Regions from separate parts of the Neobacillus sp. SM06 genome, predicted to be linked through region 2. Evidence: riboswitches for the same ligand, from Rfam matches in the RefSeq annotation. Region 2 holds a riboswitch; the other holds the start of a gene.
What was found. Region 2 has a riboswitch for cobalamin ahead of ACQYAD_RS17915 (ribonucleoside-diphosphate reductase subunit alpha). Riboswitches for the same ligand answer to the same signal wherever they lie in the genome.
Positions count from the first base shown of each region.

Region 1: it holds a riboswitch for cobalamin, as region 2 does, so the genes downstream of both, ACQYAD_RS12675 (DUF4430 domain-containing protein) here and ACQYAD_RS17915 (ribonucleoside-diphosphate reductase subunit alpha) in region 2, are expected to answer to the same signal.

Region 1 is NZ_JBNWEO010000015.1:632,960-641,692, forward strand. It holds gene ACQYAD_RS12660 (ABC transporter ATP-binding protein) at 1-1,574, opposite strand, end outside; gene ACQYAD_RS12665 (energy-coupling factor transporter transmembrane component T) at 1,556-2,434, opposite strand; gene ACQYAD_RS12670 (DUF4430 domain-containing protein) at 2,452-3,198, opposite strand; gene ACQYAD_RS12675 (DUF4430 domain-containing protein) at 3,215-5,029, opposite strand; cobalamin riboswitch at 5,157-5,351, opposite strand; gene ribH (6,7-dimethyl-8-ribityllumazine synthase) at 5,493-5,963, opposite strand; gene ACQYAD_RS12685 (bifunctional 3,4-dihydroxy-2-butanone-4-phosphate synthase/GTP cyclohydrolase II) at 6,031-7,224, opposite strand; gene ribE (riboflavin synthase) at 7,276-7,932, opposite strand; gene ribD (bifunctional diaminohydroxyphosphoribosylaminopyrimidine deaminase/5-amino-6-(5-phosphoribosylamino)uracil reductase RibD) at 7,935-8,733, opposite strand, start outside.
Region 2 is NZ_JBNWEO010000019.1:170,733-179,465, reverse strand. It holds gene ACQYAD_RS17925 (flavodoxin domain-containing protein) at 1-246, opposite strand, end outside; gene ACQYAD_RS17920 (ribonucleotide-diphosphate reductase subunit beta) at 243-1,289, opposite strand; gene ACQYAD_RS17915 (ribonucleoside-diphosphate reductase subunit alpha) at 1,316-3,589, opposite strand; cobalamin riboswitch at 3,713-3,911, opposite strand; gene ACQYAD_RS17910 (APC family permease) at 4,104-5,423, opposite strand; gene ACQYAD_RS17905 (M20 family metallopeptidase) at 5,625-6,680, shown strand; gene ACQYAD_RS17900 (spore coat protein) at 6,767-7,258, shown strand; gene ACQYAD_RS17895 (PTS sugar transporter subunit IIA) at 7,907-8,368, opposite strand; gene ACQYAD_RS17890 (LacI family DNA-binding transcriptional regulator) at 8,608-8,733, shown strand, end outside.

The DNA of each region.
Region 1 (8,733 bases), on a different contig from region 2:
CCATGATCAGCAATGTGGCGAAAAAGGCGCTGAACCATTGTGGTATAAAAGAAATTGCCATTAAAGAAACGATCGGGAACCTCTTCAGATGCGACTTTCCCCTGGAACAACATTCCACAGGCCGTTGCGTATTGAGCAGCAAATTCAATATCATGAGTGGACATCAAAATGGTCACCCCCGACTCCTTTAAATCGATTAAAATGGAAGCGAGGCTCTTTTTCGAAACAGGATCAAGACCTTTTGTTGGTTCATCAAGAAGCAACAATGCCGGTTTGCGCAAAAGCAAGCAGGCAAGAGCCGCTTTTTGCAGTTCCCCGCCGCTTAAATCGTAAGGATGGCTGTTCATTAAAGCGGAGATTCCAAGCCCCTCCACAAGTTGCTCAACTTTACTGTGATCTGGAATCCCCCATTGCTCCATCGTTGCTTCTAGTTCTTTTCCGACTGTATCGTGAAGGAAAAACAGCTTTGGATTTTGCGGCAAGTAGCCAATTCGTTGAATGATCTCTTTCTTTTTCCAGGCTTTTAACGGCTTGTTTTCGAAAACGATCTTTCCGAACTCTGGCTTTTCAATCCCGCAAACCAATTTTAAAAGCGTCGATTTTCCCGATCCATTTCCGCCCATCATCGCATAAATTTCGCCTTTGTTCAGACGAAAATCGAACCCTTCCAAAACAAATTGTTTCTGCCGATGGTAGCGAAAAAACACTTCTTGAATTTGCAAAAGAGCTTCCCCTGCTGCTTTTCTTGCTGGATTAATCGGATCTGAACGAAGCTGGAAGCGACTGATCGATTGCTTTCCTTCTTTTACTGTTAACGGAGCCTTGCCATCACCGTTTAACTTGAAAAAAAGTGCCGGGATACTTGGTACATAGTCATGATACGGAGAGAACCAAAGCTCTCGCAAAACTTGCCTTGGATCACCTTTGTCTGCTACTTGACCATTCTCTAAAAATACCATTTTATCTGCAAGAGCAGCTAACTCTTCCAGTCTATGTTCGGCTAAAATAATTGTCATGCCAAACTCTTCATTCAGGCGGATCAAAAGATCGAGTAATTCTCTTGCACTAACCGGATCCAATTGCGCAGTTGGTTCATCCAACAATAGAATGTCCGGCTGCATTAGAAGCACAGATGCCAGGTTAATTTGCTGTTTTTTTCCGCCGGAAAGATCTTGCGTCTTTTGTTCAAGCAGCGGCTCCAAACCGAAATAATGCACCATTTCGGCAACCCTGCTCCTCATTTCAGTTGTATCCAGACCCATGCTTTCCAGGCCAAACACCAGTTCATGCAGAACTTCATCAGCGACAACCTGGTTCTCCGGATCTTGAAAAACAAAGCCGATCGTTGCCGTTTCTTGAAGCGGCTCTCCATTTAAGAGAATTTCCCCTGAAAGCTCGCCATGTGGCTGTATTTCTTTTTTTAATAATCGCAAAAGTGTACTTTTCCCTGAACCTGATGGTCCAAAAAGGACAACAAATTGCCCTTTTTCAATTGTTAGCGAAAGGTTGCAAATGGCTGGTGCTGCGGCATCCGGATAGGAGAAAGACACATTTTTCATCTCAATATACGCCATCGAATCCTCCTCCCTACGTTAACCATCAGTGGAAAACTAAGATACAAACATTCAAAAATAAGAACTTCCAAGTCCATTCCGGTTAGATACCAATTTTCAAGACGCGGATAGACCGTTAGATAGCCATATCCGTTTACACGGCCATACGCAATGGCAATAAAGAGAAAAACAAGGAAAAGGCCTGCAATCCAATCTGCTTTTTTTAAAACAAAATATTCATACGATGAACGTTTTCTGAATCCGTATCCCCTGGCATTCATCGAATCGGCTGTTTGGATTGCTTCTTCTAGTGAAAAGACAAGCAATGCCTGAAGAAAAAGCAATCCCGTTTCTATTCTTTTACGCAGCGAACCGTCGGCTCCAGCAATTCCTTTACTTTTTTGAATGGCAGTGATGTCTTCTGCTCTTTTTTTCATTAGGGGGATAAAACGCAGTGTTAGCATCAGCAAAACGGCGAATTGCGGCAACCACTTTGCAAATAAAAACAATAGCTTATTCGGCGTCATGATCTCATTATACGAGACAAATAGGGCGATTACACCCATGACCGAGAGTGCGCTCATCCCTCCGTAAATAAAAGCCTCTAACGTAAAGCGATGCTGGAAAATAGTCAACAATACATGCCTGCCCCGTTCATTAAAAAGCGGGTTTAAGAGAAAAAGAAATAGCCCGGTAGTCAACATAAAAAAAAGCCACTGGCTCAGGCTTCTCCCGTGATCCCTTAGGAGATGAAGCAAAAGAACAAGAAAAAAAGCGATACTCAAAAAAAGTGGATGGAGCAATAAAAAGAACAAAATCATTGCTCCGCCATAATAGATGAACAGGATCAGCGGGTGAAATCGTTCGAATCGATCATACATGTCATTTTCTCCTTGGATTATTCAACATAAATCGCTTCAACACGATCACCATTTTTAACAGAGATGACGCCGGCGCTTTTCGGAATGCTCGTTCCATTTAATTTAAAGGTCCAACCACTTTTCGCCCCGTAATCGAACTCATAAATGTTTTTAATTCCCGAAACATAAGCCGAAGCACCGTAACCACTGTAATCCACGTTTGTCTTTCCGACTGCTGTCAGCAGCACATCAAGTATTGTATCGCCATCCTTTATTTTTACAGGCGAAGGAGCCCTGTCGGCACTGTGGTCTTCCTTTGGTCCAACGATCGAAAAGGTCACCGTTTTCGCTGGTGCTGGAGCCGGCGCAGGTGGCGGTGCTGCCGGTTTAACAGCGGCAGTTGCCGGCTGTTTCACAGTTGGAGTCGCCTGGCTAGCTCCAGATGTCGTTGCTTTGGCAGCAGGTGCTTTTGTGGCACCCGAATGAGCAGAAGGAGCAGGCGGCATTGTTTGTGCCGGCTGCTCACCATGTTTTGGTTCTTCAGTACTGTTCGTTTGCTTTGTTGTCTGCTCACTTTTATCCGGTGTAGCTGTTGCAGAAGTACTAGTTTTTACCTCTGTTGCTTGTTCGGAAGCGGTTTGATCCGAAGCTTTCTTGTCTGCAATTTTTTGGACTTTTCCTTTTGAATCTGCTTGTTTTCCTCCCGCTGCTGAACTGCAGCCAACTAAACTAAATAGCAAAATCAACAGAAGAAAGAAAGTTATCTTCTTATAAGGCCAATGCAAGTTGGGAACCCCCTTCTTACCATTTTTTTCGCAAACGGCCGATGTAATAAATCGCGCCAATCAACATGAAGCCCACACCGATTAAAATTAAATTCCCTGCATTTGTCGCCGTATCCGGCAGGGCGTATCCTTTCTGTTCTGCCTGAGCTTTGGTATTTTGTGAGGCTTGAGCTTGAGTTTGCGCCGGATCCGCTTTCGCTGCCGGGCTTCCGGCTGCAAGCGGCAAATGATACAGCAATCCTTTTCCATTTACCATCAGCTGATAAGCAACAAGCGCTTCAAATGGCTGCGATGTCGAAAAGGAATCACTTTTGTCGCCGCCTTGCCAGTCAAAGCCTCCATCCGCATTTTGGAATGATAACAAATACTTCAGCACACTCGTTCCATCTTTGGCAAAAAGCGATCCATTTGCGTCAATTCGGAGTGACGAAAGTGCAATCACAGTTTGGGCTGCACTGGAACTATTGTTTATTTTTCCGGCTGAATACTGCTTGGAAAGATACTGGACGGCTGCATCGATTTTCGCCTTCACATCTGTCCTGTCTTTATAAGGAGCAAGCGCGGTTAGAATCATCGCGGTTGAATCGACATCGCTTGCCGCGCTGCCATCCCATGCCCAGCCGCCATCGTTATTTTGTTTTTCTAAAAGCTGATTGACCAATTTCTCTTTTGTCCATAGAGCAGTTTCAGGTACAGGGAATTGGGCGCTGTCCAACGCAATCAAGGCATAGGCAACCCCATTTAATCCTTGTTTGCTAACATTCCCGTTGTAAACTGATTCAACTAAGTTGTAACCATTAATCGTTGTGGGATTCCCACCAGCAGCTAAAACACCCAAAATATAGCGTTCAGTATCTGTGATTCTCGAAAATTTTCCTTGCTTTTCGGCAATTTGGTTTGTTGCATTTTCAAGATAGGATGCCGGGATTGTTTTCCCAGCCTGTTTTAAAGCAATGGCATCCCACTCTCCTATTTGGTTTTTCAACGTGAAGTCTGCAGCTCGATCAATGGCGTTTTGAAGCTCATTGCTTGAAATGGCAGCTGTTGCTGGTTGCTGAGCGTTGCCGTTGGTATTATCTGAACCCGTTGAGCTATTCGTACCTGTGTTTGCCGGTTGCCATGTTTCATACTGAAAGCTGATTTGATCCCCTGGCTTCAGTTGATAGCTATCTGCTCCAACAGATGCCTGTTTTCCGTTTACGTAAAAAGCCCAATAATCGTTACCAGTTGGAGCGACCCCCTTAATCGAGGTGATGTATTTTCCGTATTGTGAGTCACTGTAACCGACTTTATCCCTTCCCATTGTCACTTGTAAAAGTTGAAAAGCGGTCGCTTTGTCCAAAAAGCTGATTGGATAAGCAGAAGTATAAAGATCTTTTTGATCTTTGCCGACAACTTTTAACGTTGCAGTGCTTTTTTGCGCAGTCGGGTAGTCCATGTATTTGAACGTTAAGTTGTCCCCATTTTGAACATGGTAGCTGTCAACTCCAACCGGTGAGGAAATTCCGTTAAGATAAAAAGCCCAATATAGGGTATCGGTTGAAGCAACTCCATTAATCGAGGTGATGTATTTTCCGTAGGTTGGATCGTCCGTAAAGCCAACATTGCTTGCCCCTACAGCGTTAACAAGAGCATTAAATGCGGTATCATTCGACGTAAACGATACTGTTTTTTCTGGAACCGAAGGCGGTGCTGCCGGATCTGTTCCAATTACTGTAACGGTTGCTTGATTTGTCTGTACAGCGGCGAATGTAGGCAGGTGTATACTGCCCATTACAAGGCCGAGAACCAGTAAGATCGCAAACGCCAACTTTGAATAATGTTTTGTCATTTCCTTTCCCCCTAATCAATCTAAAAATTCCCATAAAAAAATCCTCCCAAAAGGAGGAGGTTATGTACGTTAAGATGGTGCCGGCAAATGCCAACTTCAACTTAACACCCTCCTATCCGCGTAGGCTTTTGGTGCAAACAAACAGGCAGGTTTCCTGGCTCATGATCATCGCTTCCTATGCCTTCCCATCAATCGCTTGAAAGTGGCATGTTATAGGTTGCTCACATTTACAGTGGCGGGACCGCGTTGGCTTTTAACCAAACTTCCCTATTAAGCTAAAAATCTTTCAAAAGATTTTAGCACCCGTTTTCGTGGTTATTTTTTTATGACATTCACATTATACACTCTTTTTTAACAAAGAGCGATTTTTTTTAAGAAAAAAGCCAACCGCCCGAAATGCGGGCGGATTGTCTTTCATGGGATGTAGATTTTAATTTTGATAACAATTGTGTTCGAGCTTTTTTTATTGTTCCATTGCTCTTGACAAATTCGCCATTTCGATCGCAGCAGTTGCCGCATCCCAGCCTTTGTTGCCAGCTTTTGTGCCTGCACGTTCAATTGCTTGTTCAATGGAGTCCGTTGTTAAGACACCGAAAATGACCGGAATTCCACTGTTCAGTGCTGCAGCTGAAACCCCTTTTGCTGCTTCATTGCAAACATAATCGAAATGCGGTGTGGCTCCTCTGATTACCGTTCCTAATGTGATAACGGCATCATATTTCTTGCTATCCGCCATTTTTTTGGCAATCAGTGGAATTTCAAATGCTCCTGGCACCCATGCCACGTCAACGTCCGCTTCCTTGACGCCATGGCGTTTTAATGCATCCTGTGCCCCGCTCAATAATTTACTTGTGATCAATTCATTAAAACGACCGACGACAATGCCGATTTTTAAACCAGTACCAACCAAATTTCCTTCAAATAAGTTTCCCATTCTTGATATCCTCCAATTTTCGTTAAAATCAAATCAGTCTTAAGTTCTTTAAGAAGCTTCATTTCGATCAAAAATGAAGCAGGTGTCCAAGCTTGTCATATTTTGTTTTTAAATATTTTTCATTTTCTTCTCTTGCTTCCATTTGGATTGGAACCCGCTCAACGACTTCTAAGCCGTAGCCGCTCAGCCCTTTAATTTTTCGCGGGTTGTTCGTTAACAAGCGCATTTTTTTCACGCCCAAGTCTCGTAAAATTTGTGCGCCAATTCCATATTCGCGCAAATCGGCGGCAAACCCAAGCTTATGATTGGCCTCGACAGTGTCATAACCTTCTTCCTGCAATTTATAGGCACGCAACTTATTCAAAAGACCGATGCCACGCCCTTCCTGACGCATGTATAACAACACGCCATTTCCTTCCTCCTCAATTTGATTCAAAGCTGCATGCAGCTGCGGACCGCAATCACAGCGATAGGAACCGAATACATCACCGGTTAAACACTCCGAATGAACCCTGACCAAAATCGGTTTCTCCGGATCAATCTCTCCCTTAACCAATGCGATATGCTCTTTGTCATCTACGAGATTGCTGTAGCCGATTGCCCGAAAATTTCCAAACTCTGTTGGCAATTGGGCTTCGATTTCGCGCTGAACCAATTTTTCCTGATTGCGGCGATACTCAATCAAGTCTTTGATCGTGATCAATTTCAGACCAAATTGATCGGCAATTTTGCGCAATTGGGGAACACGTGCCATCGTACCGTCCTCATTCATGATTTCACAAATCACGCCAGCCGGTCTGGCTCCGGCTAACCGTGCCAAATCGACAGCAGCCTCCGTGTGACCAGCTCGTCTTAATACTCCCCCTTTTTTCGCAATCAGCGGAAAAATATGGCCTGGACGGCGAAAATCAAGCGGCATTGACGTCGGATCCAGCATTTTTTGGATCGTCAGCGACCGTTCAAATGCGGAGATTCCAGTTGTTGTCGTTTTATAATCGATGCTTACGGTAAAAGCTGTTTCATGGTTATCGGTATTCTTAGCTACCATTGGAGCCAGTTCCAGCTTCTCTGCAAGCTCCGCTTCGATTGGTACACAAACAAGCCCCCGTCCATGTGTCGCCATAAAATTGATGACTTCTTGGGTGGCAAAATCGGCAAGAGCGAGAAGATCCCCCTCATTTTCACGATCTTCATCATCACAAACAATCACAATTTTGCCATTTTTGAGTTCTTCAATCGCTTCTTCAATTTGATCAAACATTGTGTCCACTCCTTTTATCCTTGCCCAATGGACATGCCAAAGCGGCAAGTTTTAATAAAATCCATTTTCCGCTAAAAATTGTTCTGTTATGCCCGTTTTCTTTTCAGCCGGGTCGTCTGTCAGTCCCGTTAAAAAATGGCTGACGTATTTTCCGATCATATCGGTCTCAAGATTGACGATATCTCCGGGACCTTTATTTCCAAGAATCGTTTCTTTCATCGTGTGCGGGATGAGCGAAATCGTAAAACTGTTTTCGCTGACACCAAAGACCGTCAGGCTTGTCCCGTCAACTGCGATCGAACCTTTTAAAATAATGTACTTTAAAAGCGTAGGGTCAGCCTCAATTTCATAATAGACGGCATTTTCAAATGGTTTTTTGTTTTTGACGATGCCGGTGCCGTCGACATGGCCGGAGAGAAAATGACCGCCAAAGCGTCCCCCCGCTGCCATTGCCCGTTCAAGATTGACAGGGGACCCTCTTTTAACTATTTTTAAACTCGTCGCTTTCACTGTTTCCGGCATCACATCAACGCTGAATTGATCTTTGGAAAACCGGGTCACGGTCAGGCAAACACCGTTTACCGAAATGCTATCTCCAAGCTGTACATCTTCAAGAATTTTTCCCGCTTTGATTGTTAAAACAAACGACTCGCCAGATTGCTGGATTCCCGTAACTGTCCCAATCTCTTCAACAATTCCAGTAAACATGATTATTCACCTTCTTTCTCATTTGAACGTTCTGCGGTCACCTTAATATCGCCGCCAATCATTTCGACTGATTTTATTTTTAGTGGGATCGCATCGGCCATATTTGCGATTCCTTCACCGGAAAATGAAGTTGGGGCATTTTTTCCGCCAATTAATTTTGCGCCTATGTAGACAATCAACTGCTCAAAGGCTTGCTCTTTCAAAAAACTGCCGTTCACCTCTGCTCCGCCCTCCACAAAAAGCGAGGTAATCCCAAGTTCTCCTAAAATCGGCAACATTTCGTTTATTCTAATTTGCTGTTGCGGCATTTTAATGATTTTCACGCCCGCTTGTTCAAATAACTGTTGCCGCTCTTCTGGTGCGCCCGCTCCAGTGACGATCCAGGTCGGAGCCTCTTTGTCCTGAACCACCCTAGCATGCAGCGGGGTTCTTAGTTGTGTATCGAGAATCACGCGAATCGGATTTTTTCCGCCGCCAGCAAGCCTTGTTGTCAAGCTTGGGTCATCTTTTAAAACGGTGTTAACGCCTACCAAAATCGCATCATGCACATGGCGAAGCTGGTGAACGTCTTTTCTTGCGGCATCACTCGTAATCCACTTGCTTTCGCCTGTTTTTGTTGCTGTTTTTCCATCCAAACTGGCGGCGGATTTTAACGTGACATATGGAAGGCCTGTTTGAATCGAATAAAAAAATACTTTATTCAGTTCCCGGGCTTCCGTTTCCATTAAACCAATGACCACCTCTATGCCGGCCTTTCGCATCCGCTCAATTCCCGCCCCCGCAACTTGTGGGTTCGGATCG
Region 2 (8,733 bases):
GATTTGTTTTCGATTGACCGATTCAAATGCTTCATAGAGTGGTTCCATTTCAGGCGGGAGCTCTCCATCACCCCACGTATAGGTTCCGACGACGATCGCATCATACTTGCTAAGCTGACCAAGGGGAAAATCTGTGATCCGGTATAGGTCTACAGTTGAAGCTTGCTTTCGAAAAAGCTTGTGCAGGATTTTTACAAGTTCTTCGGTATTCCCTGTTTTCGAAGTGTAGATGAATGCGATTTTCATAGCTCATCAAAACCGTTCGATTGCGATATTTTTGAATACGTCCTTGCTTTTTGTTCAAAGAAATCGGATTTTGTATCATTGATCATTTCATCACTGAACACATGAATCCAGGGCATCGGGTTTTCCCGATCGGGATAGCGGTTTGCGAGTCCAAGCTGGCGCAAGCGTTTATTGGCTAGGTATTCGACGTAATGCTCAAACTCTTTTAGGTCGATTCCTTTTATTTCTTTTAAAATAAAATGGGCCCATTCTTTTTCGAGTTGAACAGCTTGATCGATCGTTTGATAAATATAGTCAATATTTTCAGCTGTGTGTAAGTCAGGGTTTTCGGTTAACAAGATCCGAATGAACTGGGACATAAAATAGGCATGCTGCATTTCATCCCGCTGAATATAACTGATCATCGTGCTGGTTTTTACCATTTTCTGCTGCCGGGCAAGGTTATAGAAAAAGGCAAATCCTGCGTAAAAGTAAATTCCCTCCAAATTAATGGAGTTGACTCCAAGCTTAAGTAAATTGAGAGGTGTCGGGTACTGACGAAAGCCTTCGTATGCGTCTAAAATCAGCCCATTTCGTTTTTGCACAATTGGATCGTCTTTCGCTTGATTAAAGCGCGCGTTTTGCTCCCCTAAAGGGACAAGAGAACTGAGGATATAAGAATACGATTCATTATGTACGGCTTCTTGTTGTGAAATCACGGCAAAAATTGCTTTAAAGCTGGAATCTGTTACATAGTCCATGACTTGGCTCATTGTCGGTGTTTGTAGACTATCAAGTGAAGCGAGCTGGGTGTTTATGCGCAAAAAAATATCCTGCTCGACCATGCTTAGAGAGTCCCATTGCTTGATATCATCTTGCATATTGATTTCCTGTGCCTTCCAAAAATTTGACAATAGTGTCTGGTATAAATCATACATTTGTGGAAAAGCAATATCGTTCCAATTCAGTATTCCTGAGGATTTTCCATTGATAATACCTGTCGATTTATTGGGATGCTCGGGGTTTAGCAGTTTCATTCTTTGTAATGGTTGATGAATATTCATGTCAAACTCCTCCTTTGCCTGCCATGTTAGCTATGGCAGGCTTCACATTCTTCTATTTCAGCTTGCGATGTGCTCCTGACGTAATACGTTGTCTTTAATCCTTGCTTCCACCCCTCTAGATGAAGGGCTAGCAATTCTTTTGCTTTAATGTCGTGTTTTACATATAAATTAAAGCTGATCGACTGATCAATGTGGCGCTGCCGGGCTGCATTTTGCCGAATGCTCCAAAGCTGGTTTAATTGATGGCGCGCCCGGCGGTAGTAATCATACGTATAATGATTTAAATCAGGCGCAGTGACCTTGAATTTAAAATTCTTTTTCTCTTCGGCGTATTCCACGGCATATAAAGGATCGATGCCATCGGTTGAACCGCCAATTTTTGCCGTTGATGAGTTTGGTGCAATCGCCATTAGCCAACCATTGCGGATTCCGTATTTTTTGATTGCGGTTTTCAATTGGCTCCAGCGTTCGGATGTATATTGTTTCCGTTTAAAGTAGGCTCCCGTGTCCCACTCAGACCCCTGAAATTGGCTATATGCCCCTTTTTCTTTGGCAAGTTCCATTGATGAGCGGATCGTATAATAAGCAATTTCTTCATAGAGCTTGTCAGCATATTGAACCGCTTCTTCCGATTCCCAATGGATCTTTTTGAGGGCAAGAAGATGGTGCCAGCCGAATGTCCCAAGCCCAATTGCCCGGAACTTTTGATTGGTCTGTTGTGCTTGTCCGACTGTAATCGTATTGATATCAATCACATTATCCAACATCCGCACTTGAATTGGGATTAACCGGTTGAGGACATTGGTGGGAACTGCCTTTGCCAGATTAATCGATGACAGGTTGCAGACAACAAAGTCACCCGGTTTCCGGACGATTACAAGGTTCCCCTTTTCATCCTGATATTCATTTATTATGGTCGTGGCAGACATGTTTTGGGCAATTTCCGTGCAAAGATTGCTGCAGAAAATCGCTGTCCGTCCTTTGCCAAGAAGATGCTTGTTCGGATTTTGCCGGTTGACTTCATCCCGATAAAACAAATACGGAGTACCTGTCTCCAATTGTGCGACCATGATTCGAACCATAATGTCCATTGCCCGATATGTTTTTCTTGGTAGAAGCGGGTGGTTGACCGCTTCCATGTACTTTTCAGTGAAACATTTATGGTCGGTTTCATCAAAGAAGTCTTCAAGCCCAAGCGACCGGCCGTTATCATCTTTCCAGCCCATGATTTGCTTCACTTGATGCGGACAGAATGTGTGCCATTCGCCAATGCTCCGCCCCATTTCATCTGTTTCTTGAAGTCTTTCCATAAATAAATCCGGGACGGTGACACCAGTGAAAAGATCATGGGCTTTGCGGCGCTCATCGCCATTATTTGTTTTCAGATCGAGAAAGCCATTCATGATATCTTTATGGAACAAATCGAGATAAATCGCAATCGCTCCTTGGCGCTGGCCGAGCTGGTCCACACTTACTGCGGTATCATTGACTAATTTGATCCACGGAATGACACCAGATGAGTTCCCTTTAAATTTCTTGATATCGGAACCGAGGGCGCGAACTTTGCCATAATAAATCCCAATGCCGCCGCCGTCTTTGCTTAATCTCGCAATATCCCAATTGTTTAAATAAATTCCGTCCAAGGAATCGTCGACGGTATCGATAAAACAGGATGAAAGTTGGCCGAAATTTTTCCCGGCATTGGCGAGCGTGGGTGTTGCCACCGTCATATATAAATGGCTTAGTGCCCAATAAGCTTCCTTGACCAACTGTAAACGGCTGGAAGCTTTTTCATGCATCATCAACGTCATCGCGATGATCATAAACCGTTCTTGAGGAAGTTCGTATACATTCCGTTCATGGTCTTTGGCAAGATAGCGATCTGCCAGTAAAAATAAGCCAATATAATTAAATAAGTGATCTCGCTCCGGTTTGATTTCCCTTGCCAGTTCGTCTATTTCCTGTTTGGAATAGGAGTTTAGCAGATTAGTTGAATAGATCCCCTTTTCAGATAGGCTTTTGATTAGCATGTGAAATTCGCCGTACTTGGATGATCGATGATATCCGCGGTTTCTTGCTGCTTTTTCATACAATTCATTAAGATATAAACGGGCAGCCATATACGTCCAATTCGGCTCATCCATGGCAATTCGATTTAAGGCATAAAACAATGCCTGCTCGTTTGTTTCTGATTCAGAGACAAAGGTCTCTTTCACTTGGTTGATAAGGGCTGATGCGTCTATGTGGTACTCTTTTGCAGCTTCTTCGATTGTTTCCAAGATAGAAGATTGTGTAATCATCGTTTTCCTCCCAAAATAAAAAATCCGCTCATGAGGATGTGAGCGGATGAAACGACAACAGCAAAAGGAGCACGAATTTCCTTTTGGGGCCACCGTTTCATCTTCTCAATCCCCGAAGAAGTTGAAACAAACTACGATCAGACAGGTCTCCTGACTCATGCTTCATCCTACTCTAAACCCTTCCCATCTACGTACCTGCGTCAGCAAGTTGACATATACAGTGGTTTCTCTATTTCGTCAGCATTTACAGTTGCGGGGGCAGTTCCGGCATTCCACCGGATTCCCTATTAAGCCAAATGGCATCTAATCGAACGGCATACAATATGTAGTATTAAATGTTTGTACATGATTCAATATATAGGAGTTTTGCGGAAAATACAATCAATTTTTTAAAAAATCTTTCTTTCATGTTAGATAAAAATGGTAGAAATGGTTAGGAGCCTATGTTTCAGAGCCCATTCCCTTCTCAATAAAAACAGCTGCCATCTCCTTGGCAGCTGTCTACTCTATTAAACTAGCTTACTTTTCGGTTCGATCTGGATGGGGCGGATTCCCCTTTAGATGTCCATTTCATTAGGAAATATACGGGGATTCCAACAATGAGTCCGCCCAATCCCCAGATGATTTGTTCAGAGGAGGCTTGAGTTACTAACCAAATGCTTACAATAATTGCGATGACCGGAATGACCGGGCCAAATGGCACTTTAAAGTTTCTTTCTAAATCAGGTCGTTTTTTCCGAAGAACAATAACGGCTAAAGCTGTCGGTACATATTGGGCAAATCGGGAAACAACACTGATGGCCGCCAGTTTAGCAAAACTTCCTGATAATGCTAACGGCAATGCAAAGGCAACAGTTAACAGAATTGCCCATGTCGGTGTGCCAAAACGACCTGTTTTGGCAATAAATTTAGGAATTAACCCGTCATTTGCCAAAGCTACAGCCGATCTTGGTGTAACAAAGGAGGAAGCAATATTAATTCCACCGATGGAGATCAACGTTCCCGCCATAATGATTGTTGCACCAACAGGTCCGATAAATTGTTTGGTTGCATCTGCCAATGGTGCGGTCGATGCGGCGAGATTCGGTCCAAGCGTTCCGACTGCAACGGTTTGAATCAATACATAGAAAGCGGAACAAATCAAGATAACCGTTAAAATGGCTTTCGGTATATTTTTTTCGGGATTTTTCATATCTTCTGCAGCGACAGCCAATGATTCAAACCCGGTGAATGCGTAAAAGATAAGCAATGCCGCTGCGCCAAAAGTGCCTGCTTCATATGTCCCATGTGGAAGAAGCGGCGTGAAGTTTCCGCCTTTTATAAAGAAAATTCCAATTGCCACAAAAATGAACAGCGGTACAAGCTTTGCAATCGTAATAATATTGTTTAATAGTTTTGATATACTGACACCAAGGTAGTTTACAATTCCCAACCCAACAATAATAATGGTGACAATGATGTTTTTGACGGACGGATCATTTGCCGGCGCCCATACGACTCCAAGGGAAGTAGCGAAGGCTACCGCCATTGCCGCCCAGGCAATTATACTAATGGCCCATTTCATAAAGCCGACCTCAAAGCCGATAAAGTCGCCAAACGCTTCTTTTGCGTATAGATAAGGGCCGCCATTCTTCTTAAACATACCGCCTGCTTCAGCAAAACTGAGCGTTAAGCTGATCACAAGCAATGCATCGAATAAAATGACGCCAATACTTAAAGGCCCGATTAAAGAGGCCGCCTTATTCGGCAATAAGAAAATGCCGGAACCAATGATTCCGTTGATGCCTAACAGAACAATGCTCCAAAAACCTAATTTCCCTTTATTTTGCTGCATCCAAATTTCCCCTTTCTATATATAGTGAATCTTCTGAAAATAATAACGGCAAATTATTATATCAAAATATTATTCTAGATTGCTTTTCTAAGTATAATACGAATTGTTTCTAAATTCCATAATATTTGACAAATTTTTGTTTTTATTATTATCTTTTACTAGGATACTAATTAGGAGACTGATTTGGGAGGCGTAGAGGTTATGATGATCGAGTTACTTAAAAGCTTACTTTCGATTGATAGCTCGACGAAGGAAGGGGCAAATCGGGCTGTTGATTTTTGTGAAAAGTGGCTGTTGGAACGCAATTTGCCTGTGAAAAAATTAACGAACAACGGTTATAACATGCTGGTATGCGAGATCGGCAGCGGGGAACGTACAATTATTTTTAATGGTCATGTTGATGTTGTAAGCGGAAAGGCTGAATTGTTTCGTCCAAAAGAAAAGGATGGCAGGCTGTACGGCCGTGGGGCAGCAGATATGAAGGCCGGGGTTGCAGCCATGATGGCCGCAATGGCTGAATTAAAAAATCGTGATTTGAAAACAAAGGTACAGCTTCAAATTGTTTCGGATGAGGAAATTGGCGGATTCAATTGTGCCGGGTACTTAGCAGAACAAGGCTACCTTGGTGATTTTGTCATTTGTGCTGAACCGACACAACTGGGAATCGGCCTTCAGGCGAAAGGAATCATGCATGTCGATATTGAGATTCAAGGGAAATCGGCGCATGGAAGCAGGCCGTGGGAAGGAGTCAATGCAATTGAAAAGGCATACCAAACCCACGAAAACATTTTAAAACTACCGTTTGTCGGTGAAAGTTCGGAGTTTTATTCATCCCCTTCCATTAATTTGGCGATGATCCAAGGCGGAGATGCCTATAACAAAGTGCCGGAAAAGTGTATTCTGGCCTATGATATCCGATATTTGCCAACGCAAACGAAGGAGGAAATCCGCAAGCAAATTGAAAAGGCGACAGATGGAAAGGTGACCGTCGGTATGTCAGGGGAACCCGTCCGCACTGAGCCCGATGATTCGTATATCACTGCTTTGATCCCAGTGATTGAAAAGATAACAAATAAGGAGGCCGCTATTTTTGGCCAGCACGGATCAGCAGATACCCGCTTTTTCTCCGCCTATGGCATCCCGGCAATCGAATTTGGCCCAAGTGGAGCGAACTGGCATGGGGATGAGGAATATGTTGTCATCGAGTCGATTGATCAATATCAACAAATGCTAGTAGCGTACGCTCTAGGCTTTTAAAAAAACGAACTGTGCTAGGACATTCTCCTTTTTCTTTAACCTGAATATGCTGACTCTGACGAAAAAAGATCATTGGAGGTATGGAGATGTCTGAAGAAGAAAGAAAATTATTGGCCTGGCATGAAACGCTAGAAATTCATGAATTGGTCGCTTTTCAATCCGTCGGTTTGATTAAACTAAAAATGGCTGTAAATAAAGTGAATGATAAAGAATTGAAAGATCTCTACAGAAAGGTAATCAATGAGCTCAAGCAAAATGTTACAGAGCTGATCTCTTTTTATTCGTCTGTCCCCGCACCTGTTCAGCGGGAAGAGGAGTCTGAAAGAGAAGATCATAGCTTTTACGCCGCAGATTTATTGACTCTTTTAAAAACATCCGTCCGGAATTATTCTGTTGCAATTACAGAAACGGCAACCCCTGTTTTACGAAAAACGCTGATCAATCATTTAGTAAGAGCGATCAATGGGCATGAACAAATTTTCAGGTATATGCTGAAAAACGGATACTATCCGGCATATGATTTAGGCCAAATGTTGGAAAATGACTTAAAAAACGCCCACAAAGCATTGAGAATGTAAAGAACAAAGCCAATCACTTGATTGGCTTTGTTCTACTATCAGAATTTAGATCTTAACATATCTCTTGACCGTTAAAAGGAAAAAACGGGTTGATAAGCCATTTATCGCCATAAAGATACCAACAAAAATGAGAAAATACGAGGTACTCGGGGTGGGATTCGTTTATGGCTGATTAGAGCGGAACGCACCGACTCCTCGAAAATTAGCGTTACAGGCAAGCCCCCGCAGGACTTTGAAAAAGCTTCCTGAAATACCATTGAACGAAGGAAATTCGGATGCATTTTTGAGTCCAACTCTCCTATTTATCAGGGTAAATGGTCACCAGAGGCTTCCCGAATGCCCGCTTCTTCTGTTTTTTGGGTCGAACCGGTCATTACAAGCTTCCCAAATGCCCGCTTCTTCTGTTTATTGGGTCAGAATGGTCATTACTAGCTTTTCGAATGCCCGCTTCTTCTGTTTTTTGGGTCGAACCGGTCATTACTAGCTTTCCTGATGCCCAATTCTCGAATTTTTCAGGGTAAAACGGGCACTTGAGGCTCACCCGCATGCCCCCCGGAAAGCGAGTGCCTGGGGCGGAAATCAACAGACTCCGTTTAGCCGCCAAACTAAAAAGAGCCGGGCTGGTTTTTGCCCGGCGTTTCTTACGTTTTACTGAATCCTTACACTCTGACCTTCCACAACGACTTTTTCATTTTCGCTTAAGTTTGTAAAGACAACAGGCGTGATGATGGACGGAACTTTGTCTTTAATCGAATCAAAATCAGCTTCAAGCAATTTTTGCCCTTTTTTCACCTTTTGGCCATCTTTCACAAAAGCCGTAAAGCCTTCGCCACCCAAATTTACCGTATCAAGGCCAACATGGATTAAAATTTCCCTTCCATTTTGAGCCTTAAGGCTGACAGCATGCTTGGTTGGAAAAACGCTGATCACTTCACCATCAACCGGAGATACAATGGTTCCATTTGTCGGCTGGATTGCAAAGCCATCACCCATCATTTTTTGCGAAAAGACGGGATCCGGAACAGCTTCAATCGCGACGATTTGGCCTTCTAACGGCATCATGATAGATGAATCATTTTCAACTTCCTTCTTCTTGAAAAAATTAAACATATTTTAAAAACCACCTTTTTTATCCTTGGAAACCGGTTCCATTCATTGATATAATGATAGTAACTCACCAAATTATTTTAATAATATCTTGCCAAGAAATCAATGGCAATTCAATGAAAACTCTTTCGAGCAAAAAAAATTCATCTTATACTTAAGATACCCATGAACCTCCTGGTTAATCCAACAAACGGTTCTTTGTAGAAAAATTCGAATGTGTATAGAAGAATGAGGATCCGAGTATGATAAAAACAATTTCCGACATTGCCCAATTATCGGGTGTTGCCAAGAGCACGGTTTCGCGCTACCTCAATGGCGGTTCTGTCGGCGAGGCCACGAAAAAAAAGATTGAGCGTGTCATTAAAGAA